Regions from separate parts of the Xenorhabdus sp. PB62.4 genome, predicted to be linked through region 2. Evidence: predicted binding sites of a transcription regulator. Region 2 holds the regulator's gene; each other region holds the start of a gene.
The links. Region 2 encodes PurR, which represses purine synthesis genes. Its sites were predicted from a motif close to CANGCAAACGTTTGCNTG; they were not measured.

Region 1 (11,122 bases), on a different contig from region 2:
AAATGCCCTAAGTGCAAAGGCGTTTCCCTCACTCCCAGCACCAATTTGCGGTCTTCTTTCAAAACAACATCTGCCGCACGGGTAATTAGGCCCTCGGTATAGCTATGCACAATACCAGATAAGGTTTTTATGGAGCATGGCAGAATCACCATGCCCAATGTTTTAAATGATCCTGAGGAAATGGAGGCAGCAATATCGCGATTATCATGTACCACGTCTGCCAAAGCCTGCACATCGCGCAAGGTATAATCCGTTTCCAATGCTAATGTCTGCCGGGCTGATTGGCTGATGACCAAGTGCGTTTCAATGCCTTCTACTGGCTGCAAAACTTGCAGTAACCTGACACCATAAACCGCACCGCTTGCCCCGGTCAGCCCGACAATCAATTTTTTCATTTTTTCCTCTGAGGTTCTGGCTATAACCTGATGATAATAACAATATTATCCTTCATTATATATTTCCAGATTCTCTATTTCGCTCTGCCCAAGCACTTTCATGGCATCATCTTTACGCAGATTTTCCAGATAATCGAGGTAAGTCTGATCAATGTCTTTTGTCACATAGATACCATCAAATACAGAGCATTCGAATTTTTCAATATCTGGGTTTTCTTCCCGTACCGCCTGAATAAGATCTTGGAGATCCTGATATATCAGGGCATCAGCACCAATGAGCTGGCGAATTTCATCCACTTCTCGCCCGTGGGCAATCAGCTCATTGGCATTCGGCATGTCAATACCATAAACGTTCGGGAAACGAACTTCTGGCGCCGCCGAAGCAAAATAAACTTTCTTGGCTCCCGCTTCACGTGCCAATTCAACAATCTGCTCTGAAGTTGTCCCGCGCACGATGGAATCGTCCACCAGCAAGACATTTTTACCACGGAATTCAGCGCGGTTAGCATTGAGTTTCCGACGAACTGATTTACGACGTTCATTCTGACCGGGCATAATAAAAGTACGCCCGACATAACGATTTTTAACAAATCCCTGACGATAGGGTTTATTTAAAATGTGAGCAATTTCCAGCGCAACGTCACAAGACGTTTCCGGAACCGGAATCACCACGTCAATATGCAAGTCTTCCCATTCACGGGAAATTTTTTCGCCTAACTTCTTGCCCATCCGTAACCGTGCGTTATATACCGAAATCTTATCAATAAAGGAATCAGGGCGGGCAAGATAAACAAACTCAAACAAGCAGGGTGTCAGTGACGGATTTTCAGCACACTGGCGAGTGAATAATTGCCCGTTTTCGGTGATATAAATCGCTTCGCCGGAAGCCACATCACGCAGGAATTCAAAGCCCAAGGTATCCAGTGCCACGCTTTCTGATGCCACCATATATTCATTGCGGCCATCTTCCAGTGTACGTTTCCCCAACACCAGAGGACGAATACCATGCGGATCACGGAAAGCCACTAATCCATGCCCGATAATCATGGCAACACAAGCATAAGCACCGCGAACTTTCCTGTGCATTTCCGCAACGGCGGCAAAAATGTTGTCAGGCTCTAATGGGAAATTCGGGAATTGCGTTAATTCATTGGCAAAGATATTTAGCAGGATTTCAGAATCTGAGGTAGTGTTGACATGACGGCGGGCATTTTCAAACAACATCTTTTTCAATTTATGTGCGTTTGTCAGGTTGCCGTTATGCGCCAACGTGATACCAAAAGGAGAGTTCACATAAAAAGGTTGTGCTTCAGAAGCACTGGAACTTCCTGCTGTTGGGTAACGGACATGTCCGATCCCAATCGTTCCCTGCAAACGTAACATGTGTCGTGTTTCAAACACATCCTTGACCAAACCATTGGCCTTACGTAAACGGAATTCATTGTTACTATCAATAGTCGCAATGCCTGCTGCATCTTGTCCACGGTGCTGAAGCACCGTCAAGGCATCATAAATCGACTGGTTAACCGGTGTAAAACCGACGATACCGACAATACCGCACATGTAGTCTTTCCTCATCAGCCAAGCGGAGAGGATTATCTCTCCGGCAGGAAACTCGACGCATTTTGCAGGTAGTCAAAAAACCACCTGATGATTTGACTGAACTGTGGGATCAATTGTGACTGTTGCCAGTCCTGACTTTTAGGCAGTGGCGTGAAAGAATCTGCAACAAACAGAATGGCAGATACAATCAATACCCCGCGCAATGCCCCAAAACAGATCCCCAGAACCCGATCAGTACCTGACAGGCCAGTTCGCTGAACCAATGAACCAATAACATAGTTCACTACTGCGCCAACAATCAGTGTTGCAATAAATAAGATAGCAATCGCTACGCCATTACGCACCAGCTCATCTTCAAGACGGGTAAAATACGCCGCCAGATAAGTATAGAAGTGGCTCGCAACAAAGAAAGCACAGCCCCAAGTTATCAGGGAGAGTGCCTCACGAACAAACCCTCGGATCAGGCTAACCAGTGCCGAGAAACCAATAATGGCAATAATCGTATAATCAATCCAGACCATATTTTAATCCAAAAATAGGCTCCCGACGTTCAGGTCGGGCGCATTCTAACAGAAAACGAAAACGTTTGCGTAGTAGATTTATCACTCTACTGAAAATAATTTTTTATACCTTCACGGGACATTTTGATTCCCGTGAAGTGACTGTCCGTTTATGGCTTATAGTTTTTAATTTGCCCTTCTAACCCTGTTATTTCTCTCAGTTCGGACAAAATGGATTCCAATTTTTGTCGGGAAGCGTTAGGGCCGACATAAATCCGTGTCAATTGCCCCTGCACCGGAGAAGGAGGAATGGTGTATACCTGATGCCCCGAAAGACGCAGTTTAGCCACTATTTCGCCTACTTTATCGGCATTTTTCAATGCGCCAAGCTGAACAACATATGCGGCTGCTTGCGGAGCCTGTTCTGCTGGCTTCGATTTAGCTTCTGGCTTGTTTTCAGAACGAGTGTCAGGCTGAGTTTGTGGTTTAGTTTGTGGTTTAGTTTCCACTTTCGGTTGAGGAGGAGGTTCAGGTTTAACCACTGCCTTCGGCTCTTTTGTGGTAGCAGCAGGCGGCGCTGTTATCTGAGCTGGTTCAGAAGGCGATAGCTCAGGCAGTATTTCGGTTTCTGAATCTGATTGCTGCTGTGCTTGTGTCTGCATCGCTTCCGCCGCACCTTCCGGTGGTGTGGATGGCATGTTTTGCGTCAATGGCGGGATTGAGTCAATATCTTCTTCATCACCCGGTTTTGGCACTAATGGAATAGAAGCAAACTGGTCTTCGTTATATTTCTTATCGCCGTCAAAGATAATGGGCAGCACAACCACGCCCAATGCTACAAGAACAAGCGTTCCAACTAAGCGATTTTGAAATTTACTTGCCACGTTCCTTCCCCTCCTCAAGTGCCTCCATGACATGCGCCACGGTGTGGAAAGAACCACAAACTACAATGATATCCTGCTCTGACGCATCTTCCATTGCCTGCTGCCATGCCGGTTCAACTTCTGCAAATGCCCGGGCACAGGCAAGCTGCCCTGCCAATATTTCAGCCTCTGCACCCCGTAGTTCATGCAGTGATGCGCAATACCATTCATCAATTTGCCGGGAAAGGCAAGCCAGTGTGCCCGCAATATCTTTGTCTTTCAGCATGCCAATCACACCACGAATTTTGCTGTCTGGTGCGCGGGGCAGTTCTGCCAATTTCTGAACCAGATAACCCGCAGCATGAGGGTTATGTGCCACATCCAGAATAACCAGCGGATTTTCCCTGACGATTTGGAAACGTCCCGGTAATTGAGCTTTTCTCAATCCCGCATGGATTGACCGCTCATCAATTGCCCGGCTGATTTTATCGTCCTGCTGCAATAAACAGTGGATCACCCCCATCGCGGTCGCAGCATTTGCCAGTGGCAAATTGGGTAAGGGCAATTCACTGAACTGCTGCCCATCGGTTAGCCAAGCCCAGCTATTTGTATCCTGAGTGAAATTCCAGTCCACGCCTCGACAAAAGAGCTTAGCCCCTAATTCATCTGCAACTTCGGCAATCGCATGTGGTATATCGGGTTCGCCCACCACAGCAAAATGCCCGCGACGGAAAATTCCGGCTTTTTCACGACCAATGTGCTCGCGATCAGAACCCAACCAATCCGTATGATCCAATGCAATACTGGTGATTGCCGCAACATCTGCATCCACAATGTTGGTGGCATCCAGACGTCCACCCAGCCCAACTTCCAGAATCACAACATCAAGATCGGCTTCTTTAAAAAGCTGTAACGCTGCCAACGTACCATATTCAAAATAAGTTAATGAGATATCGCCACGCCGGGTTTCAATATCCGCAAATACACGGCAGAAGTCCTGTTCTGTCGCTTCCTTACCCTGAATACGTACCCTTTCGGTATAGCGTACTAAATGCGGGGAACTGTATACGCCAACCCTGAGGCCCGCGGCCAGAAAAATAGATTCAAGGGCATGGCAAGTAGTTCCCTTGCCATTCGTACCTGACACCGTGATCACTTTTGGCGCGGGCTTCAACAGGCCTAATTGACCGCCGAGTTTTCCCACGCGCTCAAGCCCCATATCAATGGCTTTAGTATGCAGGTTTTCCAAATAGGAAAGCCACGTCATCAATGGCGACGTGGCTTGAGGAGTTTGCAAAGTATCAGACATCTTCTTTATTAGTGTTGATGTTTATATCAGCTTCAACATCAGCAGATTGTTCCACAACAATTTCTTCTGCTGGCTTCGCTTTTGTGCCCGGGTGCGGTTGGTGAGTCAACATTGCAATCAGGCTGGCAATTTTCTCGCGCATCTCTGGGCGACGCACGATCATGTCAATTGCGCCTTTCTCCAGTAAGAATTCACTGCGCTGAAAACCTTCCGGCAGTTTTTCACGCACTGTCTGCTCTATGACACGAGGGCCGGCAAAACCAATCAAAGCTTTAGGTTCAGCGATATTGATATCACCCAACATCCCCATACTTGCGGTTACACCACCCATTGTCGGGTTAGTCAGCACACAGATATATGGCAGACCCCTGTCTTGCATTTTTGCCAGTGCAGCACTGGTTTTTGCCATCTGCATCAGTGACATCAGGGCTTCCTGCATACGTGCCCCGCCACTGGAAGCAAAACAGATGAACGGGCAATTATCTTCCAAAGCCTGCTCAACGGCACGAACAAAACGCGCACCGACGACAGAGCCCATTGAACCGCCCATGAAGTTAAATTCAAATGCACCTGCTACAACAGGCATCTCGTGCAACGCGCCTTTCATGACGATCAGTGCGTCTTTTTCCTGAGTCTGCTTTTGGGCTGCAACTAAACGATCTTTGTACTTTTTGGTATCGCGGAACTTCAGAATATCTTTAGGTTCCAACTCACTACCTAATTCCGTGCCGGTGCCTTCATCCAAAAATGAGGTCAGTCTCTGACGGGCTGAAATACGCATATGGTGGTCACATTTCGGACACACTTCGAGATTACGCTCTAATTCAGCACGATACAGTACCTGACTACAACTATCGCATTTTGTCCAAACTCCTTCAGGTATGTTTGCCTTGCGAGTTTGCATTATTTTGCTTTTATTTAGAATCTTTTCAATCCAGCTCATTAATGAACCTTTCCGTCTGAATTTAGCTTATACCTTCATCTTTCAAGCCACGGCTTTATTAGCAGTGACTTGAGATCTATCGGGTAGATGCCAGCTTTTGTTTTACGTGCCATTAAACCACAATGCTATTGCAGTGTGGATAAAAAACTGCTCAAACCTGTTAACGGTTATCTATTTACTCTCAGCCGCTTTTTTTGATGCAGCGCGGCGATGACGCCAAATTTCTATGACGCCCGGCAGAATAGAAATAAAGATAATTGCAACAATCAATAGTTTCAGGTTCTGCTGTACAATTGGCATATCGCCGAATAAATAACCTGCATACGTGAATAATAGCACCCAGATAAATGCACCGATGACATTATAAGCCGCAAAATGGCGATAAGACATTTTCCCCATTCCAGCAACAAACGGTGCAAACGTTCTAATAATTGGCACAAACCGAGCCAAAATTATTGCTTTTCCCCCGTGTTTTTCATAAAACTCATGAGTTTTATCTAAATAACTGCGACGGAAAATTTTTGAATTCGGATTGGTAAATAATTTTTCACCAAAAATTCGACCAATCGTATAGTTTATAGCATCACCAATAATCGCGGCCGTAATCATCAAGGCCACCATAATATGTACATTAAGATTATTCGAATCTAATGCCGAGATCGCACCCGCAACAAATAGCAGAGAATCTCCCGGTAAAAATGGCGTAACCACCAGCCCTGTTTCGCAAAATATAATCAGGAATAAGATGCCATACACCCAATCCCCATAGCTGGCGACCAACTCAGCTAAATGAGCATCAATGTGTAAAATAAAATCGACAATAAATTTCGCAAAATCAACAAAATGAGTTAAAAACTCCATAATATTCCTCGTCATGCACGAACATCCCTGTCGCTATTCGAAAATGTCAGATTAAATCGTTAGCCAGAAACTCAATCATTTCCCAGAAACAGTGGCCCCATAATTGGTTCAGGTAAACCAAAGTGTTCAGGGTAATCCACAGCAACCAGATATAGCCCTTCTGCCTTGGCTGTTGCCGCCGCTTTGGTTCTGTCTTTCAGTGCTAATAGTTCAGCCATCCAGCCGATGTCCTGATTACCACAGCCAATTTCCAGTAAGCTACCAACGATATTGCGCACCATGTGATGAACAAAAGCATTCGCCTTGATATCCACAACAATATAATGTCCATACCGGCTGACGTTAATATGTATCATATTGCGCCACGGTGAATTGGACTGGCACTGCACCGCCCTGAAAGACGTAAAGTCATTCTCTCCCAATAGGCTCTGTGCCGCTTCATGCATTTTTTTCTCATCCAATGGATAGTGAAAATGCGTGACGCCCTGTGCCAAAACTGCCGGACGATAGCGATGATTAAAAATCACATAGCGGTAACGGCGAGCGGTTGCACTGAAACGGGCATGAAATTCATCATCTACCATTTTGACCCAACGAACGGCAATATCCGGCGGTAAATGGGTATTTACCCCCATTGTCCATGCTGCCTCTTTACGTTGCGCCGAAGTTTCAAAGTGCACTACCTGCCCGGTTGCGTGTACTCCCGCATCCGTTCTGCCAGCACAAAAAACTGAAATAGGCTCATTCGCGACTTTCGACAGGGCTTTTTCCAAACACGCCTGTACGCTTTTCACTTCTTGCTGGCGCTGCCAACCATAATATCGGCTGCCGTCATATTCAATCCCCAGTGCAATTTTCACTTTCTTTGCTTCTGGCACAGACTGAGCCAGCTCTGTATCAGACATCAGTAAAATTGCTCCTGCATCAGTTTCTCTGCAATTTCAACCGCCATCAATGCGCCGCCAAAACGGATATTATCGGCAACCGACCAAAATTGCAGCATTTCTGGCATACCATAGTCATTGCGCAGGCAACCTATGCTCAAACCATCATGACCAGAAGCATCAGTCACCTGAGTCGGGTAATCACCCTCTTCTGAGACCTGAATTTCCTCAAGACGTTCAAATTCGCCACGTGCTTCTTCTGTTCCAACCGGGCGCAATGTTTCCAAATTTACCATCTGCGCAATACCATAGAACACGGAAGACTGTACACAACTTACAGAAACCGGCAGACCTTCATCCTGCAATATTCTGCGAATTTGGTCGACAATACGGCGCTCTTCACGCACAGTGCCTTCAACATCAGGTAATAAAGGCAGCAAGTTAAAAGCCAATTGTTTGCCGAAACGGCCTTCATCCGGTGGAATGCCATTTAATAAACGAGCACTCTGACCAGCCAGTTCATCAATGGCTGCTTTACCGTGCACAGAAACCGGCAATATATTGGTGAAATGTAAACGGGCGATGCCAGCCGCGTCGATCAATGGTTTGATGGCTGTCAATACCTGACTTGTTGAGCTATCAGCCACAGCGATGATGTTACGGTTACGGTACTCCGCCAATACATGTGGATTAACGCCAGGAACAACCAAAGGTATATCCGGCTCTGCCGCAAACAGGCCGCTGCTGTCAATCACCAGACAGCCAGATTCTGTTGCTTTTTCAATATGCTGCGCTGTTGCTTCCATTGTCGCGGCAAAAAACGCAAGCTGTACTTGTGACCAATCAAATTCTGCCGCATCACGAACGGTGATGTTTTTACCATTAAAACGCTGGATCTTTCCGACACTTTGTTCACTGGCAAGAAGATGCAGTTCACCAACCGGAAATTGGCGTTCCTGTAATAACGCCAATATCGCCTCACCTACTGCGCCCGTTGCACCCAAGAGCGCAATATTCCAACCTTCAGACATGTTGGTTTTCTCCACTTCTTTCATTTTGCTGACAGGCAGGAACCCCTGCCTGTATTAAATCACTTGAGCATTAAACTCAGTTTTGTGTTAACCCCAGTTTTGCGTTAAACCCAATCCGGGATAGTAATCGAACGCTTTTTTCTGAATCACAATACACTGTCAAGGAAGACCATTCCCGACGTTCTGGATAATGCTTGCGCAACTGGTCAAAAGCCCCCTCTTGACCTGCAACCTGACGTAAAGGTGCATCATCACGGCGCACATCATACACTAAATGTATCAAGCACTTCAGGATGCTTTGTGTTACTTCACCTTGTAGGGTGATCTGGCTGAAATCAGGTGTGGGTAACAGCTCAGACAATTCCGTTTTGTGTGGCTGTCCCAGAAATTCACAATAGGCTTCAAAAACCTGCGTTGTGCCCCGTGCTTTACCCTCCAGGGTATAGCCCGCAATATGGGGAGTACCAATATCAACCAATTCCAGTAAAGGCAGTGAAAGGTTAGGCTCTGGCTCCCAAACATCAAGCACTACACGTAATTTTTTTCCACTTTGCAGCACAGAAAGTAAGGCCTGATTATCAACCACCTCACCCCGGCTGGCGTTAATCAAAATTCGGTTATCTGGTAATGCAGAAAGTAATTTTTCATCTGCCAAATGATAGGTTTGATATGGGCCAGACTGATTAAGGGGCGTATGAAAAGTCAGAATGTCCGCTTCTTTCACTAATTTTTCTAAAGGCCAAAATTCACCTTCATCACCCCGATCAGCGCGTGGAGGATCGCACAGTAATGTTTTCACGCCCAAAGCCGCCAGCCGATCAGCCAGACGCCCGCCGACATTACCAACGCCGATAATTCCAACCGTTTTATCTTTGAGTTGAAACTGATCTTGTTCAGCCAATAACATCAGTGCAGAAAATACATACTCAACAACCGCAATTGCATTACAGCCGGGGGCAGCGGAAAAACTAATTCCTGCCTGCGCCAGCCATTGCTGATCAACATGATCCATACCCGCAGTGGCAGTACCCACAAATTTTATTGAGCTGCCTTGCAACAAGGATTCATTAACTTTAGTGACAGAACGCACCATAAAGGCATCCGCATGTTCCAAAACTCCTTCAGGTACTGGGCGTCCCGGAATTGCCTGTACTTCCCCCAATTGCTGAAAGAGCTGTTCAGCATAAGGCATATTTTCATCAACCAAAATTTTCACTTTTCTCATCCAACGGCTTTAAATGGGCGGGATCTGCTATTCTGCCATTTTATCTGCATAAAACCTATATGCCCTTCATCTTTCAAGTCAGCCTTTCTTAAAACGCTCTGGCGTCGTACCAGAAAATTGCTGAAACATGGCAATAACTAAGAGAGATAGAGATATTTTGTCTTAATTGCCACATCGGTTGACTGATTATCAATATATACAATAAATTGGTCACTGCTAAACTAATCAGACTATAAACTTACATAACACATTTAGCTCAATGAAGAATTTATTGTTTCCCCTCGTGGCTGTATTGATCTGGTCAATCAATGCCGTTGTCAGTAAAGCTGCCGCTACCGTAATTGAGCCTGCTGCAATTGCTTTTTATCGCTGGTTCATTGCCTTCCTGACGTTAACTCCTTTCGTCTTATTGCCAATCCTGAAACAACGGAAACTCGTTGCCCAGTATTGGTGGAAACTATTGGTTTTAGGCTCTCTGGGCATGGTGCTTAACCAAAGTCTGGCATACTATGCTGCCCATACGGTCAGTGCGACAATGATTGGTATTTTTACTTCATTGATTCCATTATTGACCGTTATTATCAGTATATTTGCCTTGCGAGTTGCCCCTACTGTCGGCATTACCCTTGGCACAGTTTTATCTTTGTTCGGCTTGGTGTGGCTTGTCAGCAAAGGAAATCCTGCCTCCCTACTGCAACATGGGCTGGGTATCGGAGAAGTCATGATGTTTATTGCTGCCGCTTCTTACGCCTTATATGGTGTTTTAACAAAACGCTGGGCAATCCCTTTACCCAACTGGCAATCACTCTATGTACAAATCGGGTTTGGCGTTTTACTGCTTCTGCCTAGCTTCATGATGACAGAAAATGTTCAGTTAACAGCCGATAATATCTCTCTTGTCTTATTTGCCGGCATCCCTGCATCAATTATTGCCCCCTATATGTGGATACAGGGCGTAATTCGCATTGGCGCAAATATGACTTCTATTTTTATGAATCTGGCTCCTGTATTTACGGCCCTTATTGCTATCGTGGTGCTTCATGAAGAGATGCACAGTTATCACCTAATTGGAGGAGGCATTGTGCTCGGCGGTGTGATACTCGCACAGCAATTACGCACTCCGCTCACTCGCAGAAAGCCGGAATACAACCCGAACCAATAATCCTCCCAATATTTCACTGGGTAAAAGCTGGAGAGTAGCACCGTGATACAGGCTGATTTCTTTGACGATAGTCAGCCCCAACCCTGCTCCCTCCAGCCCCGCAGAGTTTCCCAAACGGTTAAATGCCATGAGAGAGTGACTAATATCATCCTGCGCAATACCCGGCCCTGAATCGTCAATTTCAAGGCAACAGTATTTTTTGTCCGGTGTTATTTTCACACGTCCCGTTACCACACCCATTTGCGGAGTATATTTGATGGCATTGTCCAGCAAATTGGCACACATTTCTGCTAACAAGACGGGTTCGCCTTTGATCCAAAAAGCATCTTCCCCCTCATAACCCAAATCAATGTATTTGCTTTCTGCTTGCTGCAAACGGGAAAAGC
Region 2 (11,122 bases):
AATAGTAATTGGCGCGCAGTGATTTCATTGGTAGTCAAAGCAAGAATTTGTGCGTTAGGGAAATATTTGCGAATAGATCTTGCAGATTTACCACCATAGGTTGCTACAACGATTAACGGTGCTTCCAATTTTTCTGCAATTTCAACAGCGCCACGGCTGACTGCCTCAGTAACGCGCAGTTTCTGAATCTTGGTATTTTCAATGCGGCTGTTCATGACGCGATCTGTACGTTCACAGATAGTTGCCATGATGGAAACCGCCTCAACAGGATATTTTCCTTTAGCGCTTTCACCGGAAAGCATGACTGCATCAGTGCCATCTAAAATAGCGTTGGCAACGTCGCCTGCTTCAGCACGGGTAGGGCGTGGGTTTTTGATCATGGAATCCAGCATTTGAGTTGCGGTGATAACAACTTTACGAGCTGCATTACATTTTTCGATCATCATCTTCTGAGCGAAGATAACTTCTTCAACTGGGATTTCAACGCCTAAATCACCGCGAGCAACCATGATACCATCTGAGGCTTCAAGAATTTCATCGAAGTTATTCAAGCCTTCCTGGTTTTCAATTTTAGAAATAATTTGGATATGTTCGCCAGCGTGGGCTTTCAGGTGCTCACGAATTTCCAGAACATCGGAGCGCTTACGGATGAAAGATGCAGCGATGAAATCTACGCCTTGCTCACAGCCGAATACCAGATCTTGTTTGTCTTTCTCTGCCAATGCAGGCAGGTTGATGGAAACATTCGGCAGGTTAACGCCTTTATTTTCGCCCAAGTCACCATTGTTCAATACTTCACAGATAACTTCAGTTTCAGTGACATTTTTGACTGTCATGGCGATCAAACCGTCATCAACCAATATGGTATTACCTGATACCAAATCTGCTGGCAGCCCCGCATAAGTCACTGCAACGCGATCTTGATTGCCGATGATGGATTTATCTGTCGTAAAGGTAAAAATCTGGCCTGCGGTAAGAGAGACATCTTTGCCTCCTTCCAGCTTCATAGTACGTATTTCAGGGCCTTTGGTATCCAGTAGGATTGCTGCTTTTTTGCCAGTTTTCGCTGTGACCGCGCGAATATTTTTAATGCGTTGACCATGCTCTTCGTAATCACCGTGAGAAAAATTCAAACGCATTACATTCATGCCGGCATTGAGCAGTTCGGTTAATTTTTCTTCGGATTCTGTTTTTGGCCCGATAGTACAAACAATTTTGGTTTTTTTCATGACAATCTATCTACTGGTTTTAATGGATTAAAAGAGTGAATCGCCAACCATTGACATTTATGCCAACATCATCTGGAGTTGTAAGTTGCGCAACATAATGGAAAACGGATAGCAGAAAGCGTCAAATGGTTTTTTAGCATGAAGTCAAGCATGTGCAGACATGCGGACTTGGTTCGATTAATCATCTGTAATTTTTTCTGAATTCGGTAAATTAATTAGCTGAAACCATTCAACTCATGACAGGAGCGTATTATAGAGACTAATTTCTGTGAAATGAATCAAAAAAACAGTTCTTGAAAAGATTTATATACAGAAAAGCAGAAATATTCTGGTTCATGTTAAAAAAATCAGTGAGTTGTTGCGCAAACAGGGTGTAGTTGAATTTTTGGCGTTTAGAACAGGTTGGGGAACAATTGGTCCATTTTATGGAATGAAGAACGACAATAAGCGAATAGAAAAAATTGGAATTACTTTCGGGAGCAGTGAGATAAGATTTGGTGCGTCCGAGTGGACTCGAACCACCGACCCCCACCATGTCAAGGTGGTGCTCTAACCAACTGAGCTACGGACGCACATAAAACTGTTTTCTATGTCAACCTGATATTTGGTGCGTCCGAGTGGACTCGAACCACCGACCCCCACCATGTCAAGGTGGTGCTCTAACCAACTGAGCTACGGACGCAATCTAAATTACCGTGGCTGACAACGGGGACGAATATTAACGGGCACTGCGCTTTCTGGCAAGGGAAAAAATGCAAATTCTTGTTCAACTGCTCGTATTTACATCTTTTAGAATGAATTTACAGCTTTTCCCTTGGATTAATAACTTAATGTACTGAATTAACGAGAGGATCGTATCAAAACAGAGTGATCAGGTTGTTTTTGTGTCCACAGAATTCGGTAACCCATCATAAACGCCGCTGCCGTCAAGCCGATAATGAAACCGATCCAGAAACCTTGTGGCCCCATCGGTTCAGTAACATAATCAGTCAACGCCAGAACATATCCGCTAGGTAACCCTAACAGCCAGTAAGCAATGAAAGTGATAAAGAAGATTGAACGTGTATCTTTATATCCACGCAATACGCCTGAGCCAATGACCTGAACGGCATCAGAAAGTTGATAAATCGCCGCAAACAACATCAAATGGGAGGCAAGAATGACAACTTCAGGATTGTCGTTATACATAAATGCAATGCGTTCGCGGAACAATACCGTGAACGTTGCCGTCATAACAGCAAGGATTAAGCCAACAACAAGACTGGTGTAAGCGGATATTTTCGCACCTTCAGTTGATTTTTGACCAAGGTTATGACCAACCCGAATAGTTGCAGCGATCCCCAATGACAGCGGGAACATAAACATCATAGAGCTGAAATTAAGCGATATCTGGTGTCCGGCAACCGCGACGACGCCAAGCGGAGAAACCAGCAATGAAACAACTGCAAAAAGTGTTACCTCAAAGAACATGGCCAGTGCAATAGGCAAGCCGAGCAGTGCAATTCGTTTTTGGGTATGCCATTTAGGGCCTGAAAAATGACTAAATGTTTGAATATCTTTTTGAGCAGGAGAATGCCTTACATATGCAAGCAACAGAAGGAACATAACCCAGTAAACCGTTGCTGTTGCAACACCACAACCAACACCGCCCAATGCTGGTGCACCAAATTTACCGTAAATGAAAATATAATTGACGGGAATATTAACCAGTAAGCCGGCAATACCTATAACCATTGCAGGTTTGGTTTTCGACAACCCCTCACATTGGCCGCGTAATACTTGATAAAATAAATAACCTGGCGCACCCCACATAATGGCATGGATAAAATCTGTGGCTTTTTGCGCCAATACAGGATCAACGTTATGTTGTGCTTCTATAATAAAACGGCTGTTATACAATACCGCGATAATTAAGATAGAAAGGAAAGCTGCAAGCCAGAATCCTTGTTGGATCTGAGAAGCAACATTTTTTCTGTGACCAGAGCCATTCATGTGTGCCACGATTGGTGTTAGGGCAAGCAATAGACCTTGACCAAACAGGATAGTTGGCAGCCAAATTGATGTACCAACGGCAACTGCTGACATCTCAACAGCCCCGGCTTTACCTGCCATGACTGTATCGACAAAACCCATTGCAGTTTGTGAAAATTGGGCGATGATTACGGGAATTCCCAAAGCGAGCAAACTACGCGCTTCATTTAAATACTTCTGCACGTACTACACCTTTTTTGATTAAAAATTAAGTAGAAAAACAAAGAATATTTCTGCGAGCAAACGATGTTAGTGGAAAATGTATCGCTTATAAGCTTTCCTATTGTATAGGACTCATTTTATTAAGCCAATCATTGCACGATGTTTGTACTCAATAAAGTAAAGTAAACTATATTCAACTAAAACTACACTCAACCAAACTAGTGTTTAAAAGTGGTGAGTGGGTTAAACTAACTTTTGCAATGTAAAATGATTAAAGAGGTTCCCATGTTTACAGGTATCGTTCAGGGAAAAGCGCCGATAGTTGCCATTGATGAAAAAATGCACTTTCGGACCCATGTTGTTAAATTTCCGGCTGAATTATTACCCGGAATTGAAACGGGAGCTTCTGTTTCCCATAACGGCTGTTGTTTAACTGTAACCAAGATCGATGGCGATTTAATTAGCTTTGATTTAATGAAAGAAACCCTGCGTTTGACCAACCTTGGTGAACTTAACGTCGGTGGTTTAGTCAATCTGGAGAGGGCGGCTAAATTTGGCGATGAAATTGGCGGGCATTTGATGTCTGGTCATGTTATTACGACAGCAGAAATTGCCAAGATCTTCACTTCAGAAAATAATCATGAAATTTGGTTTCGGATCCACGATAAACAATTGATGAAATATATCCTGCATAAAGGTTTTATCGGCATCGATGGAATTAGTCTGACAATAGGGGACGTTGTGAATAACCGTTTCTGTGTCCACTTGATCCCAGAAACTTTGGAGCGCACGACACTAGGTAAAAAACGCCTTGGTCAAAAGGTCAACATTGAGATTGATCCACAAACTCAAGCGATTGTGGATACCGTTGAACGAGTGATGGCACAGAAAGAACAGGAAAGATTGTTGTCACAACCTGAAGAATAATAAATATTATCAAGTTATGGTAAATGTTTTTGTGGCAACGCCCTGAATTGAACATGAAAGCTACAGAAATTACATTTCTGTAGCTTCTCGAACCCGAGCGATGAAGTAAATTTTTATCTGGGTACTCTCAATCCTTTTTCAATACCTTGCGGACTAAATACGATTTGCCAGAGTTGAATATCCCTCGCACGAAATGCACCTGCACAGGCATTCAAGTAATAGCTGAACATCCGTTTGAAACGCGGACTGTAGTTATGTTCTATTTCGTGCCAGCTTGCAGTAAAGCGCTTATACCATTCCATAAGCGTCAGGTCATAATCTGCGCCAAAATTGTGCCAATCTTCCATGACAAATTTTCCATTAGTCGCTTTGGCTATTTTTGAAATTGATGGTAAGCAACCGTTGGGGAAGATATATTTGGTGATCCAGGCATCGGTGCCGGATTTATTGATATTAGAACCAATAGAATGGAGAAGAAACAGACCATCGGGTCTCAGGTTCTGTTTCACTATCTGGAAATAATTGTCATAATTTTTGGGGCCAACGTGCTCAAACATGCCAACGGAAACAATGCGATCAAACTGAAGGTTAAGGTTTCGATAATCTTCAAGGATAATTTTTACATCTAGATCCTTGCAGCGTTCCTGAGCATATTTTTGTTGCTCAGCTGAAATTGTGACTCCAGTAACAGATACCCCATAATTTTCTGCGGCATAGGCAGCCAAACCACCCCATCCACAACCGATATCTAATAAAGTCATGCCTGGAGCTAGTTGTAGTTTCTCACAAATAAGACGGAGTTTATTGGATTGGGCTTCTTCCAGGGTATTGGCATCTTTCCAGTAACCACAGGAGTATTGCATATAAGGATCAAGAATTCGGGTAAACAAATCATTACCTAAATTATAGTGTTCCTTACCGACAATCCAGGCTCGTTTTGGAGATTGTAAATTAAATATACGAGAGATAATTATCTGCAAAATATCTTTAGTATTTTTGGGGATACGACGATCCAAACCGGCCTGTAATATTTTATGAAAGAAAATATCAAGGCGATCACATTCCCACCAGCCATCCATATAACTTTCACCCAGTCCTAAAGAGCCTTCTTTCAATACTCGCTTATAAAAATCAGGATTTTTAATGCGTATATCGAAGGGGCGTTTGCCATTGATATCAATATCAGCTTCTTGAAGCAATTCATGGGCGATTCTATGCCAAGAATCCGTTATTGTTTTTTTATCTTCAACGAAAGATGAACTCATATACTCTCCAACATTTGTGTGATGGAATTTTGAGGTATCGTTTTGTAGCTGACTTTTATTATATTAAAGCCATAATGGATTGTTAGAAATAATATAGATATTAAACTAAAAAATTGCCTATCTGCCTTGAAATTTAAGAAGAGCGTCAATGCCCTGCAAAACCTCAAATTCCGAGTTTTTAGAATGAAGAATAGGTATGAGTATATGAGTGAAATGATATTTAAACAATCATCTAAAGGTCACATAATGCTGTAACCTTTAGATAATAATGTTCTTAATTATTATTTTTTTGAGAAATTGTTTAATTTATGTTTAGTGGTTTTCTTCCACATTTTTCTTTTGTAGCCAATAACCTATTGCCATTGGAACAACAGTAAGAGCCATAACTGTTGTTGTAGATAAGAGAGGATATTTCATAAAGATAGAAACAAATGAGCTTGCAACAAAACAAAGACCCAATTGAAGAGCATTTTGTAATGCAGCAGCTTTACCGCTGTTCTTAGGGTAGACCGAAAGCGCTTTTGCCACGGCAATAGGGTAGGAGGCTCCATTCATTGCGGCCATAAAGCAAAAAGGAGCAAGAATAGCCATAAATGAAGGTTCACTTAATATGGAAATTAAATAAATAATGATCATGCTTACAGCATAACCCACCAATAGGAACGGGAATACGGTTTCGCTTTTCACTTTTTCCAGCAAGATACGGCAACCATAACCGCCAATCATAAATGCCAGGGTTTGGGGAATATAACTTAGGCCAATATTGGTAGGATCATAACCCATATTATTCAAAATTATGGGCGATCCAGTCAGCCAGGCAAAAAAACCAGCACTGCAAGAAGCATAAATCAATACGTTTCCACTAAAAACAGGGGATTTTAGTAACGTAAGGAAAGAAACTGTCTTCTTATCCGTGGTTACTTCAATGTTATTGAGCTTATTGGTCAGGCAAAGTGTTGGCATTAACAGTAAGAGAGTTACTATCATTAAAACAAAGAAAATGATCCTCCAACCATCATGGATCAATAACCATGCGCCTAATAAAGGAGCGAGGGCGGGAGAAAGAGCAACCAGAGGCATGATCATGGCAAAAACGCGTTTGGCGTGCTCTGTATCATATCTATCGACGACCAGAGCCTGCCAGGAAACCGCAGCAGAACAGACGCCAACTGCTTGAATAAATCTCAGTACCAGTAATTGAGTGGCATCCGTTATCCAAAGCATACCTAAACAGCTAATGGAAAACAGAGATAGTCCGATAATAAGAACAGGTTTTCTGCCTAAGCGATCAGATAATTGTCCCCATAAAAGTTGTGCAAAGGCAAAGCCGGCAAGAAAAATGCTAAGACTCGCACTAATGGCGTTTTCTGATGTACCTAATTCTGCTTTCATTGCATCAAAAGCAGGCAGATACATATCGATAGCCAAATAGCCGAGCATACTCAGGCCGGCGAGATAAAACATGAATGAAATTGAGTTTTTATTTGTTGCCATAATATTAATAAATGGTGTTAATAAGTAATGTTAATAAATAGTATTAATAACTTGACGTGGTAGTTGATAAGGAGATACCCGGCTTATTTTATATGGCATGATTTTTACTTGTGAAACGGTAATATTTGCACCATGTTGTGAAAAAATTTGAAAGGAATATATATGTGGTCTGAATACTCTCTGGAGGTTATTGATGCTGTTGCCAGAACAGGAAGTTTTAGCGCTGCCGCATCAGAACTTCATCGTGTACCTTCCGCTGTCAGCTATACGGTAAAACAACTTGAAGAATGGCTGGCAGTACCTTTATTTGAACGTCGTCACCGTGATGTGGATTTAACTGAGGCTGGAGTTATTTTTGTCAAGGAGGCTAGATCTGTTATCAAAAAAATGAATCACACCCGACACCAGTGCCAGCAAGTGGCTAATGGATGGCGGGGACAATTCAGTATTGCGGTTGATCAAGTTGTAAAGCCGGAGCGGACACTTCAGTTGATTTTGGATTTTTACCGCCATTTTCCAGATATTGAATTGTTTATCTATCCTGAAGTTTTTAATGGGGTATGGGATGCTCTTGTCGATGAGAGAGTAGATGTTGCCATTGGGGCGACACGTGCCTCTCCTGTCGGTGAGCGATATAGCTTTAGGGATATGGGATTCATGCCCTGGTTGTGTGTCGCCAGCCCTGCACATGAACTGGCTGCAATATCGGGAAAACTGAACGATGATCAAATTCGGCTTTATTCCAGTTTGTGTCTTGAAGATACTTCGCGCAACTTACCTAAACGCGATACATGGGCCTTGGATAACCAACGGCGATTAGTTGTGCCTGATTGGGATGCCGGATTGAGTTGCCTGATGGATGGGTTGTGTGTCGGGATGGTGCCCAAGCATCGTGCACTGCCGTTGATCCGTAAAGGAAAGCTGGTTGCACTGGAACTTGAACAACCACTGCCTGATAGCCCATGTTGCTTAACATGGTCAGAAGAATGCCATTCACCAGCATTAAGTTGGTTACTTAATTATCTTGGAGATAGTGAAACACTTAATGCTGAGTGGTTGCAGGAAAATTAACTATTAACGGCGATAATCGATAAAAGGTCCATCCGCCACGGAGCGACGCTCAACGAGACGCGGATGGACTTCAATAGTTTGTGCATCTTCACGCTTATTAACGATCCTATCCAATAGCATTGAGAAGGCCATTTGCCCCAGACGTTCTTTGGGCTGGTGGATGGTTGTTAATGCTGGTGTAAAATAGCGGGCATTACGAATATTGTCATAACCGATGATAGAAATGTCTTGCGGAACGCGTAATCCCAATTCATCGGCTGCGCAAATTGCACCCATTGCCATAACATCACCACCGCAAAAAACAGCAGTTGGGCGATGCTTTTGATTCAGGATTTTACACATGGCCTGATAACCAGATTCAGGTTCAAAATCACCTTGTACAATCCACTCGTCCCGAATAGTAATATTGGCTTCTCTCAGTGCCTTGAGAAAACCTTGATGACGTCCGCCTCCGGTATTTCTTGCCAATGGCCCCGGAATAGATGCAATATCACGATGGCCGCGTTCAATAAGGTAACGACCTGCCAAGTAACCACCATGAAAAGCGTTGTCAATAATTGCATCAGTAAAATCCCCTCTGGATTCTCCCCAATCCATAACTACCATGGGAATATTACGATAGTCTTCCAACATACCTAAAAGTTGTTCAGGATATTCTGAACACATTACCAGCAAACCATCTACGCGTTTTTGCGCTAACATTGCGAGATAAGCTTTCTGCTTATCAAGATTGTTATGAGAATTACACAAAATCAGTGTGTAGCCTTTGCCATAGCAGCTATTTTCAACAGATTCTATGATTTCAGCAAAATAAGGGGCTTCACTTGATGTTGCCAGCAATCCAATGGATTTGGTGTGGTTAACTTTCAAGCTGCGAGCAACGGCGCTGGGAGAATAATTCAGCTCCTTAATCGCAGCCCAAACTGTAGCCTTTGTATCTTCGGCGACGAAGCGGGTTTTATTGATAACATGGGATACGGTTGTGGTCGAAACACCAGCGCGTTTAGCCACATCTTTAATCGTTGCCATGATAAAAAGGACTCCTGACCTTATGGTCTAAATTTATATACCCTTCATTTTTCAGGCTGCCACATGGTTGATTGCTCTAACTTGTGTCACTTTGCAACCTGAAAGCTATTGGATATAGATATTTGTTAAGCGTTTGCCAATATATTTATATATAGAGTGATGGTTGGCAATAATTTAGCGATGAACCTTGAATTTTGTCTGATCTAGCTCAAAAGTGAAAGTAATAATCGATGTTATAAAGAGTATGGTTCAAGGATTACAGTATAGTTTTTTAAATAATGCAATAAATAACCATCTAAAGCTTATGGTATTGAGATATCTTAATTTTCACATTGAGGATAGTCTATGGATACAGATCTGAAGTTGGGATTATTGGCTGCCAGCAGTGCATTAATCATGATTGTTTTTCTGGGAAGCCTTTGCCTTATCTGATCGAGTTCGAGAAAAAGAATTGAGGTATAACATTACTTGTTCCAAGGGTAGGTGCACCTGTTCATAATGTGGTGAACAGGTGCACTTGCCCTTGTTATTTCAAACAGGGACGAGAATTAATCTTATTAAGCCAGATTTTCTTCAACAAATTTCCAGTTGACTAAAGCCCAGAAGTGCTCCAGGTATTGAGGACGCGCATTGCGGTAATCGATGTAATATGCGTGTTCCCAAACGTCAACTGTCAGTACTGGCTTATCTTCGCCTGTCAGTGGAGTTGCTGCGTTAGAAGTATTAACGATAGCGAGGCTGCCGTCAGTTTTCTTGACCAGCCATGTCCAGCCAGAACCAAAGTTTTTCAGGGCGGCGTCAGTGAACTGCTGTTTGAACTCAGCAAAAGAGCCGAAAGCACTATTGATAGCATCTGCTACTTTTCCGGTTGGTTCGCCACCACCATTTGGTGACAGACTATGCCAGTAGAAAGTATGGTTCCAGACTTGCGCTGCGTTATTGAAGATGCCGCCTTCAGATGTTTTGATGATTTCTTCCAGTGATTTTCCGGCAAACTCGGTCTCTTTAATCAGATTATTCAAGTTTACAACATAAGCGTTGTGATGTTTGCCGTAATGATATTCCAGAGTTTCTGCAGAAATGTGTGGTTCCAGGGCATCTTTGGCATAAGGTAATGCTGGTAATTCAAAAGACATTGCATGCTCCTTTTTAATATCGGTTTTTTGGCTCTGTAAACCATGACTTAGATACTGAATCATGGGCAGAGCAAATTTAAGCTTATTATCATGTTGCTGTTTTGATAATTATCTTAACAACTTTTTTGCTAAATAACAGGAGAAAAGATGCTACTTAGCTGCGAACTGGCGTAGAACTGAACTATAACATGAACTTAATACGGCTAATTAGGATAAAATACCTGATGAATACTTGTTGTAAATCATGGCAAAAATTTGCCACGGAAAGTTCGCGGTAGAAAAATCAGAGTAGAAAGTGGTATTCTGAATCAAACTTTTCTGATGCTGATGAATAGCACTTGCAGTTTAAGGAAGCAAAAATGACGACTATGAATACGAACACTAACACAGTTACTAATACAACAACTGAAGAAACTATTGAAAAAATTAAACGCCAAATTAGTGAGAACCCAATCCTGCTGTACATGAAAGGTTCTCCTAAATTGCCAAGCTGTGGTTTCTCTGCACAGGCAGTTCAGGCATTATCTGCCTGCGGTGAGCGTTTTGCTTATGTGGATATTCTGCAAAACCCAGATATTCGTGCTGAATTGCCTAAATATGCGCATTGGCCAACGTTTCCTCAGTTGTGGGTTGATGGTGAACTGGTTGGCGGTTGTGACATTCTTGTTGAGATGTACCAGCGCGGTGAATTACAGGCTTTAATCAAAGAAACTGCTGACAAATACCGTGAACAAGAATAAATAAGTGAATAATTCATCGGAATGATAAATTATTCCTG
Region 3 (9,702 bases), on a different contig from region 2:
TGGCAAACTCTTCTTCTGTCGGCACAGAGAATTTTCCAACTAAGACACCGATTGGCCTCAATTGTTTTTCAGATTTCACAAGCACACCAACAGGCCTCTCCACCTTGAGCTTTTCAAGTTTTGTGACTGTCTTCGGAACATGCCCTCCGCGAAAACGACGATAAGCCTTTACATCAACTGTATCTTCACCACCATTTCTAATAACAACAGCCTGACCTTGCCTGATGACTGTTCTCAATCTTTCGGGTAGATCTGCAATATTCAGCTTCATTTCAGTGCCCATATAATCCCCGATACTTTGCCGTTGAATGTATGTATTAATTTTAACCAATCATTGGGCAAAAGTTAATTCAGATATCATTATCGTGGCATAGTCATTCATATCACCCGCGAAAACTGCCGCTGACGCATCTGGTTACGCAGGTAACTATCAAAACACATGCAAATATTACGGATCAGTAAGCGCCCTTTTGGGGATACCTGAATCTGCGATTCCGTCACTTTAACGAGACCATCTTCCGCCAGTGGGGTTAACAATTGCAGATCTTCGGCAAAGTAATCAGCGAAATTCAGCCCATAACTTTGCTCGATCTCCGCAAAGTTCAGCCGGAAATTACAAATCAGCGCTTTGATCACATCACGACGAATGCAATCATCCGGCGTCAGCATCAAACCACGCCATAACGCGTGCCCTTGTGCTTCTACCGCTGCATAGTAGGTTTTCAGATCTTTCTGGTTCTGGGCATAGCTGTCTCCCAACATACTGATAGCCGAGATGCCCATGCCAAGTAAATCGCATTCTCCCTGCGTAGTGTAGCCCTGAAAATTACGGTGCAAAACACCTTCTCGCTGGGCAATCGCCAATTCATCATCAGGGCGGGCAAAGTGATCCATGCCAATAAATTGATACCCGTTATTTGTCAGGGTTGAAATCGTTTCCTGCAAGATATCCAGCTTTTGAGTCGCAGTCGGTAAGTCCTGTTCCTTGATCTTACGCTGCGCCGCAAATAAATTTGGCAAATGTGCGTAGTTGAATACACTCAGGCGATCAGGCGACAACGCCAACACGCGCTGCAATGTGAAAGCAAAGCTCTCTGGAGTTTGCTTCGGCAAGCCGTAAATCAAATCAATGCTGGTGGATGTAAAACCGATTTCACGGGCTCGACTGATCAGTTCAAAAATAAATTCTTCATCCTGCTCGCGATTCACCAAACGCTGTACGTCTTTATTAAAATCCTGCACCCCCATGCTAAGGCGGTTAAAACCTTCATGGTGCAGATGGTCAATCACATCAAGCTCAATTTCTCGCGGATCAATTTCAATGGAAAGCTCAGCATCGGGCAGAAAATGGAAATGGCTACGCAATATCGACATCAATCGGCTGATCTGCGCCTTATCCAGATAAGTCGGCGTACCTCCGCCCCAGTGCATCTGGCTGACTTTCCGCTGGGTAAATAATTCAGCCCGTGACGTAATCTCTTTTTCCAGTACATTCAGATAGTCATCTGCTTTTTGCTTTTGGCGAGTGACCAGCTTATTGCAGCCGCAGAAATAACACAGCTTATGGCAGAATGGGATATGAATATAGAGAGAAAGCGGTCGATTAGGATAACGGGCAGCAGCCTGAAAAAAAGCAGAATCATCGTACTGCTGGTTAAACTCCAGGGCTGTTGGATATGAAGTATAACGAGGCCCTGAATAGTTGTATTTCTGGATCAAAGGCAGATCCCAAACAATGGCTTGCTCTGACATGCTTATTCCTTCCGCTGTTTTCGCCCATCAAAGCACAACTTTTTCATGGAGTTGAAATGTCGGGCCATGATGATATTGCGCAACCGACGTTTACGTCGCGATAGCTGCCATAGTTTACCCAATAACCACAATAAATAACATACTAACAATGTGGTTATTAATACTGTGGTTATCAGAATAAACCCGCCTTTTATGATCACAATCAATTGATGGAGGGATTATTTACCCTTCAACAACTGCATGATATCTTCCTGCCGTTCCTCTTCGCTGTCGTCTTTCTCCAGATTGATACCCAGTTCTTCCATTAACGTATCAATGCGGTCGAGTATGTTGTCAACATAGGCATTGTCTTCCTGAGACAGTTTTTCACCCTGCTCAAGACGTGCCAACAAGTCATCCAAACGCTCATCATTTTCCAACATTTCCAGCTCTTCCTGCGGTGACAGGCGTGGCTTCTGTTTCTCCACAACCGGTTTAACTACGGGTTTCACCGTGGTTGCTTTTTCACCGACGACCAGAGGGACGGGAACTTTACTGCCGATACGCGGATCTTTTTCCTGCTTACCGCCTGAACGTTTTTTATCTCTGTCGTTACCGTTACTCCGGCTGCCAGTAGGGTTACCGCGACGCTTTTTCTCGCGTTTACGTTCACGCCCTTCAGCATTCAGCTCTGCACGGCTTTTCTTTTTCTGCTTGCCAGCGGAAGGTTTCGCTGGTGATTTTTTCTTTAACGGGCTCATAGCTTGTGACTCAACTCGCTTTTATCAAGATATTTTCGGCGGAATCTAACAGAAACTACCTATAACATCCAATGTCATTCACTTATCGTTTAAAGTTCAGCTAATATTCTAGGAGGTTTTAACTCAAATATTATGGTCATTAATCACCATGCGTTTTTTTGATACTTCTTCTTACCGCATGCCATTGTATCTTTGGGTCACTGGTTATGCTGTTTTATGGGTAATCGTAACTTATACTCTCGATCCCACCGTTCCTTATGACGCTGTAGAAGCATTAAACTGGGGTATAAATGGGGAATGGGGTTCTCCAAAAAACCCGTGGCTAGTCGGTGCCATAATGCTCCCGACTATCCATATCAGCAATATCTCTCTCAGCTTTTATTGGTATTTCACCCACTTTGTTGCCATTGCCATTGGTATGCTTGGTGTCTGGCAGCTCGCTTTTCGACTAACAGGAAAAATTGTACTGGCATGGCTTGCCATGTTAACGCTGAACCTGTCAGGTATCATCAATTTCGATATCATTCCTTATAATGATAATTACCTTTTGGTCATGCTCTGGCCGTGGTCTCTGCTGTTTTTCCTGCGCGCGATTGACGAGCATCCCAAATGGTGGCTGGCATTTGCGCTCACCACCGGGCTGGCAACGATGGGGAAATATTCTTCACTTGCCATCGTCGGTTCTGTCTTTTTGCTCTCCCTGTTCATACCCAAAGTGCGCCGCAACTATCGGGAACCGCTGTTTTATCTCGCCCTTGTGCTGTGGTTCGCGCTGGTGTTACCGAACGCCTGGTGGCTGCTGCATAACGACTTTGCCGCATTTAAATGGGTAGATTCCCAAATTCAGAAAGGATTCAATTTACATACCACTCGCGCAATGTTCTCTGTGTTCTATCCATTGATCATTGTCAGTGTGATTATTTACCTGTTGGGTGGCCGGATTGGCTGGCCCAAACAGCAGTCTAATGCGCTGGTTAATATCGTTATCCTGCTGCCTTTGCTGATTATTTATGGCTGGTTCTCCTTCAATCAGGGCGGGCGCATGACTGAGTGGGTACAGCCTTTTATGGTTGTTGCCCCCGCCTTGTTGGTGGGATCAATAACGGTATATCCCCGCAAATCTCTGCAAGGTACGTTACGGGGATTGGCCGTGTTCGGTGTGTTAGTTTTGATTGGCTATGCCAGTGTAATGATGGCGAATGTCCGTAATGCCGGGCAAAAATTTGTGGGGATAAAAACGTTTACCAGCCAACTTGATCAACGTTGGAATGAGCTGTACCCAACACCTTTGCGCTATGTTGGCGGAGAATATCTGCATGAATGGCTAACGTTCTATAGTCACTACCACCCAAAAACGATACAGCCCTGGGAATTAAATAAGGGTGCTCCGCCAAATATCTATAACCGCCATATCAAAGAGAACGATATCGTAGAACAGGGGGCATTATTGGTAGGAGAACGAGGCAAGAGCTGTGAAGAAGAAGATTTCCAACATACTCTTCAGGAATGGCCTGCCTTGACGATTAGCCATAAAGAAGAGTTCTCTTTTCAGGCCCAACCTAGCGCTGAAACACAAACGGTCTGTATTGGTTTTGTCGCACCGAAAAATATTCAATAACCATCCAACAAAAACAGCCTGACAATATTCATGTCAGGCTCGAGCCTGTCGATAAAACGTATTCGTCTGGCCTGACCAAAAAGCATAACAAGCCCCCCTCCCTTGAGAAGATGCCAATAATAAACATCAAGAGTAACAGTGTATACATTAAATAAAGTGTTACAGGCGATGTTAGACAGTGTTTTCAGCAGGTAATGATGCTTGTTGTTTAACACAAAAGGTTAATACAAATGAACCTAACAAAATAAAAGTTGGTTTTTTCATATTCATATTTTTTATCCTATATAAATATCATCAAGCATACTTTGCTAACTAGGTAAATAGAATTCAACGAAAAACTCTTATTTAAGAAGATAAAAACAGAAATTAAACTTATAAAGCAAACTTTCAAAAAACAAATAATATAAATAAAGCTTGTCATTAAATATCGTTGCACATTCATTTAAAGTTCATTTAACACATTTTAAAGAAGCCAGTGTAATATCATTAAGTGAAGAAATTTTTCACACAGAAAATTATCTAAAACCATTAAACCCCATTTATTAAAAATAACTTCCATAGAAAGAAAACTCATTAAAAAAATTATCAAAATGAACATTAGAGCTACAACAAAATAATACAACATTACCTTATGTACTTATTAGGGATGATAAAAGTGGAAGTGATACCAATGGCGGCCTTGGCAGCAACGGAAGTGGCAATGGAACAGGAAATGGAAAGGCAGTGGAAACGGATATGGGAAAAATACCAAAAATCACGATACATCTTATAGAGAGAAACAAAAATGAAACTAAATAAAATAGTTATAGCTGCATCTATACTAAGTTTTCCTTTTTTATCAATACATGCTAAGTCTGAAAGTGATCCCGTTATAAAAACAAAAATGACAAAAGTAACTGATTGTGATCGATTAAATGGAAGACCTGGTCAAAATGGCAAAAACGGAATCCCTAATAGCGATTGCCCCAATGGAGGCAACGGTGGGAATGGAAAACTTCCAGGGCAATCAGGTGGTAACGGTGGTAATGGCGCAGCAGGTGGTAATGGCGGTAATGGCGGTAACGGTGCAAAAGGAGGCGGTAAAGGCGGAGATGGTGGTAATGGTGGTAGTGATGGCGGTAATGGTGGTAAAGGCGGAGATGGTGGAGATGGTGACTCTTGAAGTGAGGGCTGAAGCACTATGAACAATCTAAAATTATTATTTTTTTATTCTAATATCATTAGCTACTTCAGAAGCGTCAGCTTCAACAGCGTCACTAGTGAAACATATTTCCCATAATAATGACTATCTCCTCGTTTCAAATGATAGCAAAGACGGTAATGGAGGAGAAGGTGGTAACGGTGGGCATGATGGACACCGTGGTAAGGATGGATAATTGTATTTTAAATAGAAATCCCGTATTAATGACGGGATTTCATCTCAATCGTGTTTAGTGTGCATCCACAAACACCATTTTCAAGACAAACAGTAGCGTCACAACAATGACGCACGGGCTAATCTCACGCCATTTACCTGTCCCTAACTTCATGGCGCAGTAGGCGATAAAACCCAATGCGATGCCTTCAGTAATAGAGAAACTAAATGGCATCATCACGGCGGTAATAAATGCAGGTACGGATTCAGTCAGGTCATTCCATTTAACCCGTGTCAGGCTGGAAGTCATCAAAACACCGACATAAACCAACGCTCCCGCTGTGGCATAGGCAGGCACCATACTCGCTAATGGAGAGATAAACATCACCAGCAGGAATAAGATACCGACAACAATCGCTGTCAGGCCGGTACGACCACCAACAGAAACCCCAGAGGAGCTTTCAATATAGGCTGTCACCGAGGAAGTTCCAATGTAAGAACCCGCTACCGAACTGATACTGTCCACATATAAGGCTTGTTTCATGCGCGGGAATTTGCCGCTGCTGTCCGCAATGCCTGCTTTATCCGTCACACCAATCAGTGTGCCGGAAGAGTCAAACAGGTTAACCAACATAAACGAGAAGATAACGCCCGCTAAAGCGATATCTAAAGCCCCTTTCACATCGACGTTACCCACCACGCTCATCACACTGGGTGGCAGGTCAAAAATTCCATGATATTCGACATGCCCCATCATAAAGCCGATGCCGGTTGTCACGACAATAGAAACCAGCACCGCGGCATGAAAATTACGTGCCGCTAAAATGGCGATGATGAAAAAGCCCAATGTCCCCAACAGGACGTTATGGGAAGCAAAATTGCCAATGGAAACGATCGTGTCGGGATTTGGCACGATAATGCCCGCATTTTTCAGCCCCATCATTGCAATAAAAAGGCCAATCCCACTGGTAATTCCCACTCGCAGGCTTAATGGAATATTGGCGATCATCCAGTAACGCACACGGAAGATAGTTAAAATCAACAATCCCACTGCACCCCAGAAAATCGCGCCCATTGCAACCTGCCATGAAATCCCCATCGCGCCAACCACGACAAAGGCAAAAAATGCGTTCAGCCCCATCGCGGGAGCAACAGCAACGGGTAAGTTCGCCATCAACCCCATCATAATGCTGCCAACTGCGGCAATTAAGCAGGTAGTGACGAATACCGCCTTAATATCCATCCCGGCCACGGCCAAAATTTGTGGGTTCACAAAGACGATATAAACCATGGTCAAGAAAGTCGTCAGCCCGGCGATCATTTCAGTACGAACTGTCGTGCCATGTTCCTCTAATTTAAACACTCGCTGAAGCAAGCCCTGACGATTCGCAGAGCCAGAAGTTATTGTGCTCATGTAATGTTGTTTCCCAAAAAAACGAAGTTTTCGACTTATCCTACAGGAAACATATATAAATCGTTACCCTGAAACGAGGAAAAAAGAAAACGTTTGCGGCATGACTAATCAACAAGTTAAGTAACATTATGATTCTTGAGGAGATTAATTAGATGGCGATATTTTATTCGTTATGATTTTTCTTTAACTTATCCCAAAAGAAAACAATACAATGCGTTAGAGCCTACCCAAGTAGGCCCTTATGTATTTAAAGTTTGATGAAACAGATTATTAATCTTTGTCAGATACTGAGTTTTCAGAAGAAACTTTGGATGGCAGAGAAGCAAGAATATCATTGAAGATATCTTTCCATTCATCTTCTCCGATATCCATTAAGCCGAAGAAACGTAGGACAAAAGCGCCCTCTGTCGCTAAAAAGGCTAAACGTGCCTGACGGCCTTCTTCAGTCGTCGTATCCAAACCCGCAAGGCGTTCGCGATACCAAATTTGGGTTGATTTGAGATGCTCAGGCGTTTGTTGTAACGCTGCCAGTAATCCAGCGGCTTTTGCCGTCGAGGCTTCATCAGATCGCATAGTCGCCTCAATGTGTGCATGCACTGCGGTTAACGGTTGAGGATGATCGCCTGCCATTTCATGGAATTGTTCATCATAACTCGCTCCCCAACGCTCAAACATCGCATCAATAAGATTATCCTTTGTACTAAAACTGTATTGCACCCCACCTTTAGTAATACCGACGGCCTTTGCCAGTGCATCAATGGTAAGAGCCGCAGCGCCGTGTGTTGTAACAATTTGCTCTGCTGCATCCAACAAAGCTTCTCGATCAATTTTCTTGCGTCGTCCCATTCCTCCCCCTTTTAATTAAATACGTATGTATTTATAATGACCGACAACAATTTCGTCAAGGTTTGGCAGGTTATTGTCCTCGAATCACGTTGGTGAGTTTATGAGATCAAATATTCGCTGGCTCGTGCTAGCCATCATTTCCAGTGCGCTTTTCCTCGTTGTTATTGATATGACCGTTCTCTATACGGCCTTACCACGGCTGACACATGACTTACGTGCTTCTGCCTCTGAGAAGTTGTGGATCATGAATGCCTATACCTTAACGATTGCTGGCCTGCTTCCCGCGATGGGAGCATTGAGTGATCGTTTTGGAGCTAAAAAACTCTTTACCAGCGGGTTAGCGATTTTCGGCCTCGCATCGCTGATGGCCGCATTTTCCCCTAATCCGGATACGCTGATTGCAGCCCGTGTCGTGCTTGCCTTTGGCGCTGCCATGATGATGCCGGCGACACTCGCGATAGTCCGCCAGGCATTTGAAGATCCCAACGAACGGGCACTTGCCATCGGCATTTGGTCTGCCGTCGCTTCCGGTGGCGCGGCACTTGGCCCTGTCATCGGCGGGTTGCTGCTCGAATATTATTGGTGGGGATCCGTCTTTCTTATCAATGTTCCGATCGTTCTCATCGCACTTGGTTTCGCTCTGGTTGTCATTGCAAAAAGCCGGCGCAATCCAGAGCATACTTTCGACTTACTTGCTTCCGTGCAAATCATGATCGGCTTAGTTAGCATTACCTATGCCATCAAGGAAATCAGTAAACCAGCCCCGTCACTGGCAACTGCGTTAGCCGTCGGCGCTATCGGGCTTATTTTTACTACTATTTTTATTCGCCGGCAGCTAAATTCATCCACTCCCATGATCGACTTCAAGCTTTTCAGCAATCGTGCTTTTACTGCGGGAGTCATCGCAGCCTTTGTTTCCACGGCGGCATTGGTTGGTACGGAGCTTGCGGTCAGCCAGCGTTTTCAACTCGCTATGGGATTTTCTCCCCTGCAAGCAGGGCTATTTATTTTACCTATTCCTATCGCTTCTTTTATTGCTGGCCCCCTGGCAGGGCTTGCTATACCAAAATGGGGTTCCGGGCGAATCATGTGGCTTTCTCTCGCCCTCGCCGGGCTTGGTTCCTTTGGCTATATCATCAGTTTACAGTCTGGTATGTTCGTGCAAATTGTTGCATTTAGCGTGATTGGATTTGGTATCGGCGCCGCAATGACAGCCGCTTCTACCTCCATCATGCTCAATGCGCCAGAAGACAACGCGGGCACCGCCGCCTCTATTGAAGAAGTCGCCTACGAATTAGGAAGCTTACTCGGAATCGCTGTTCTCGGCAGCCTGATGGTGGCAGTTTATTCTGCATCGTTCACCTTTCCGGCTGATATGGGACTCTCGGATCTCGCACGAAACAGCATTGATGAAGCCATTATCGCCGCAGAAGGGTTACAAGGAGACGCAGCTTCATCGCTGCTCCATGCAGCAAAACAGGCTTTCAATCACTCATTTCTGTCAGTGCTGATTGCTGCGGGAACATTAATGTTATTGACTGCTGCGGTAATTGCGATGCCCAGAAGAAATAAACGCCATTAATAAGTTGGTCAATTAGCAACCATAAGAGGTACGTGTAAGGCGGCTCACAATAACTGCAAGTGAAGCTTATATCTCTGAGCTGGACGATTGGATCAGTCTGTTATGGGTGGCCGTTTGAGATTGACCCTCACAGGTCGCTCTTACGGGTTTCCCGTGGCTACGTTGTTCCCGGCGCTTTGCACATTAAAATTACTCTCAACGCATAGCCGGGTAGGGAACTACTGGTGAGACAGCAGTTTTCTTCGTACTGATTACGACTTATTGGCTGAAACAATCACAGGAACAGCCTTGTGTCGCACCACAAATTTATGTACAGGGTTGTCCTTCTTACTACAGGTACGAGCCACCATGCTCTGTACCTCTTATTTATTTCTAATCATTTTATGCCAAGCCAAA

Region 1: the regulator PurR is predicted to act here: its motif matches at 2,534-2,551, upstream of cvpA (colicin V production protein).
Region 3: the regulator PurR is predicted to act here: its motif matches at 6,961-6,978, upstream of Xenpb_RS09815 (NCS2 family permease).

What each region holds. Positions count from the first base shown of each region.
Region 1 is NZ_NKHR01000004.1:134,792-145,913, forward strand. Features, by position in the region: gene Xenpb_RS05330 (UbiX family flavin prenyltransferase) at 1-395, opposite strand, end outside; gene purF (amidophosphoribosyltransferase) at 441-1,958, opposite strand; gene cvpA (colicin V production protein) at 1,991-2,479, opposite strand; gene dedD (cell division protein DedD) at 2,629-3,342, opposite strand; gene folC (bifunctional tetrahydrofolate synthase/dihydrofolate synthase) at 3,332-4,630, opposite strand; gene accD (acetyl-CoA carboxylase, carboxyltransferase subunit beta) at 4,623-5,573, opposite strand; gene Xenpb_RS05360 (DedA family protein) at 5,745-6,434, opposite strand; gene truA (tRNA pseudouridine(38-40) synthase TruA) at 6,506-7,339, opposite strand; gene Xenpb_RS05370 (aspartate-semialdehyde dehydrogenase) at 7,339-8,349, opposite strand; gene pdxB (4-phosphoerythronate dehydrogenase PdxB) at 8,426-9,565, opposite strand; gene Xenpb_RS05380 (DMT family transporter) at 9,834-10,736, shown strand; gene Xenpb_RS05385 (sensor histidine kinase) at 10,686-11,122, opposite strand, start outside.
Region 2 is NZ_NKHR01000028.1:23,438-34,559, forward strand. Features, by position in the region: gene pykF (pyruvate kinase PykF) at 1-1,229, opposite strand, end outside; tRNA gene Xenpb_RS16785 (tRNA-Val) at 1,725-1,801, opposite strand; tRNA gene Xenpb_RS16790 (tRNA-Val) at 1,835-1,911, opposite strand; gene Xenpb_RS16795 (MATE family efflux transporter) at 2,070-3,443, opposite strand; gene Xenpb_RS16800 (riboflavin synthase subunit alpha) at 3,708-4,349, shown strand; gene cfa (cyclopropane fatty acyl phospholipid synthase) at 4,463-5,614, opposite strand; gene punC (purine nucleoside transporter PunC) at 5,927-7,108, opposite strand; gene punR (DNA-binding transcriptional activator PunR) at 7,271-8,179, shown strand; gene purR (HTH-type transcriptional repressor PurR) at 8,183-9,208, opposite strand; gene sodB (superoxide dismutase [Fe]) at 9,766-10,344, opposite strand; gene Xenpb_RS16830 (Grx4 family monothiol glutaredoxin) at 10,704-11,084, shown strand.
Region 3 is NZ_NKHR01000009.1:22,896-32,597, forward strand. Features, by position in the region: gene Xenpb_RS09790 (hypothetical protein) at 1-283, opposite strand, end outside; gene hemN (oxygen-independent coproporphyrinogen III oxidase) at 379-1,752, opposite strand; gene yihI (Der GTPase-activating protein YihI) at 1,971-2,492, opposite strand; gene Xenpb_RS09805 (glycosyltransferase family 39 protein) at 2,641-4,110, shown strand; gene Xenpb_RS09810 (hypothetical protein) at 4,994-5,272, shown strand; gene Xenpb_RS09815 (NCS2 family permease) at 5,541-6,878, opposite strand; gene Xenpb_RS09820 (TetR/AcrR family transcriptional regulator) at 7,149-7,724, opposite strand; gene Xenpb_RS09825 (MFS transporter) at 7,825-9,306, shown strand; gene Xenpb_RS09830 (hypothetical protein) at 9,669-9,702, opposite strand, start outside.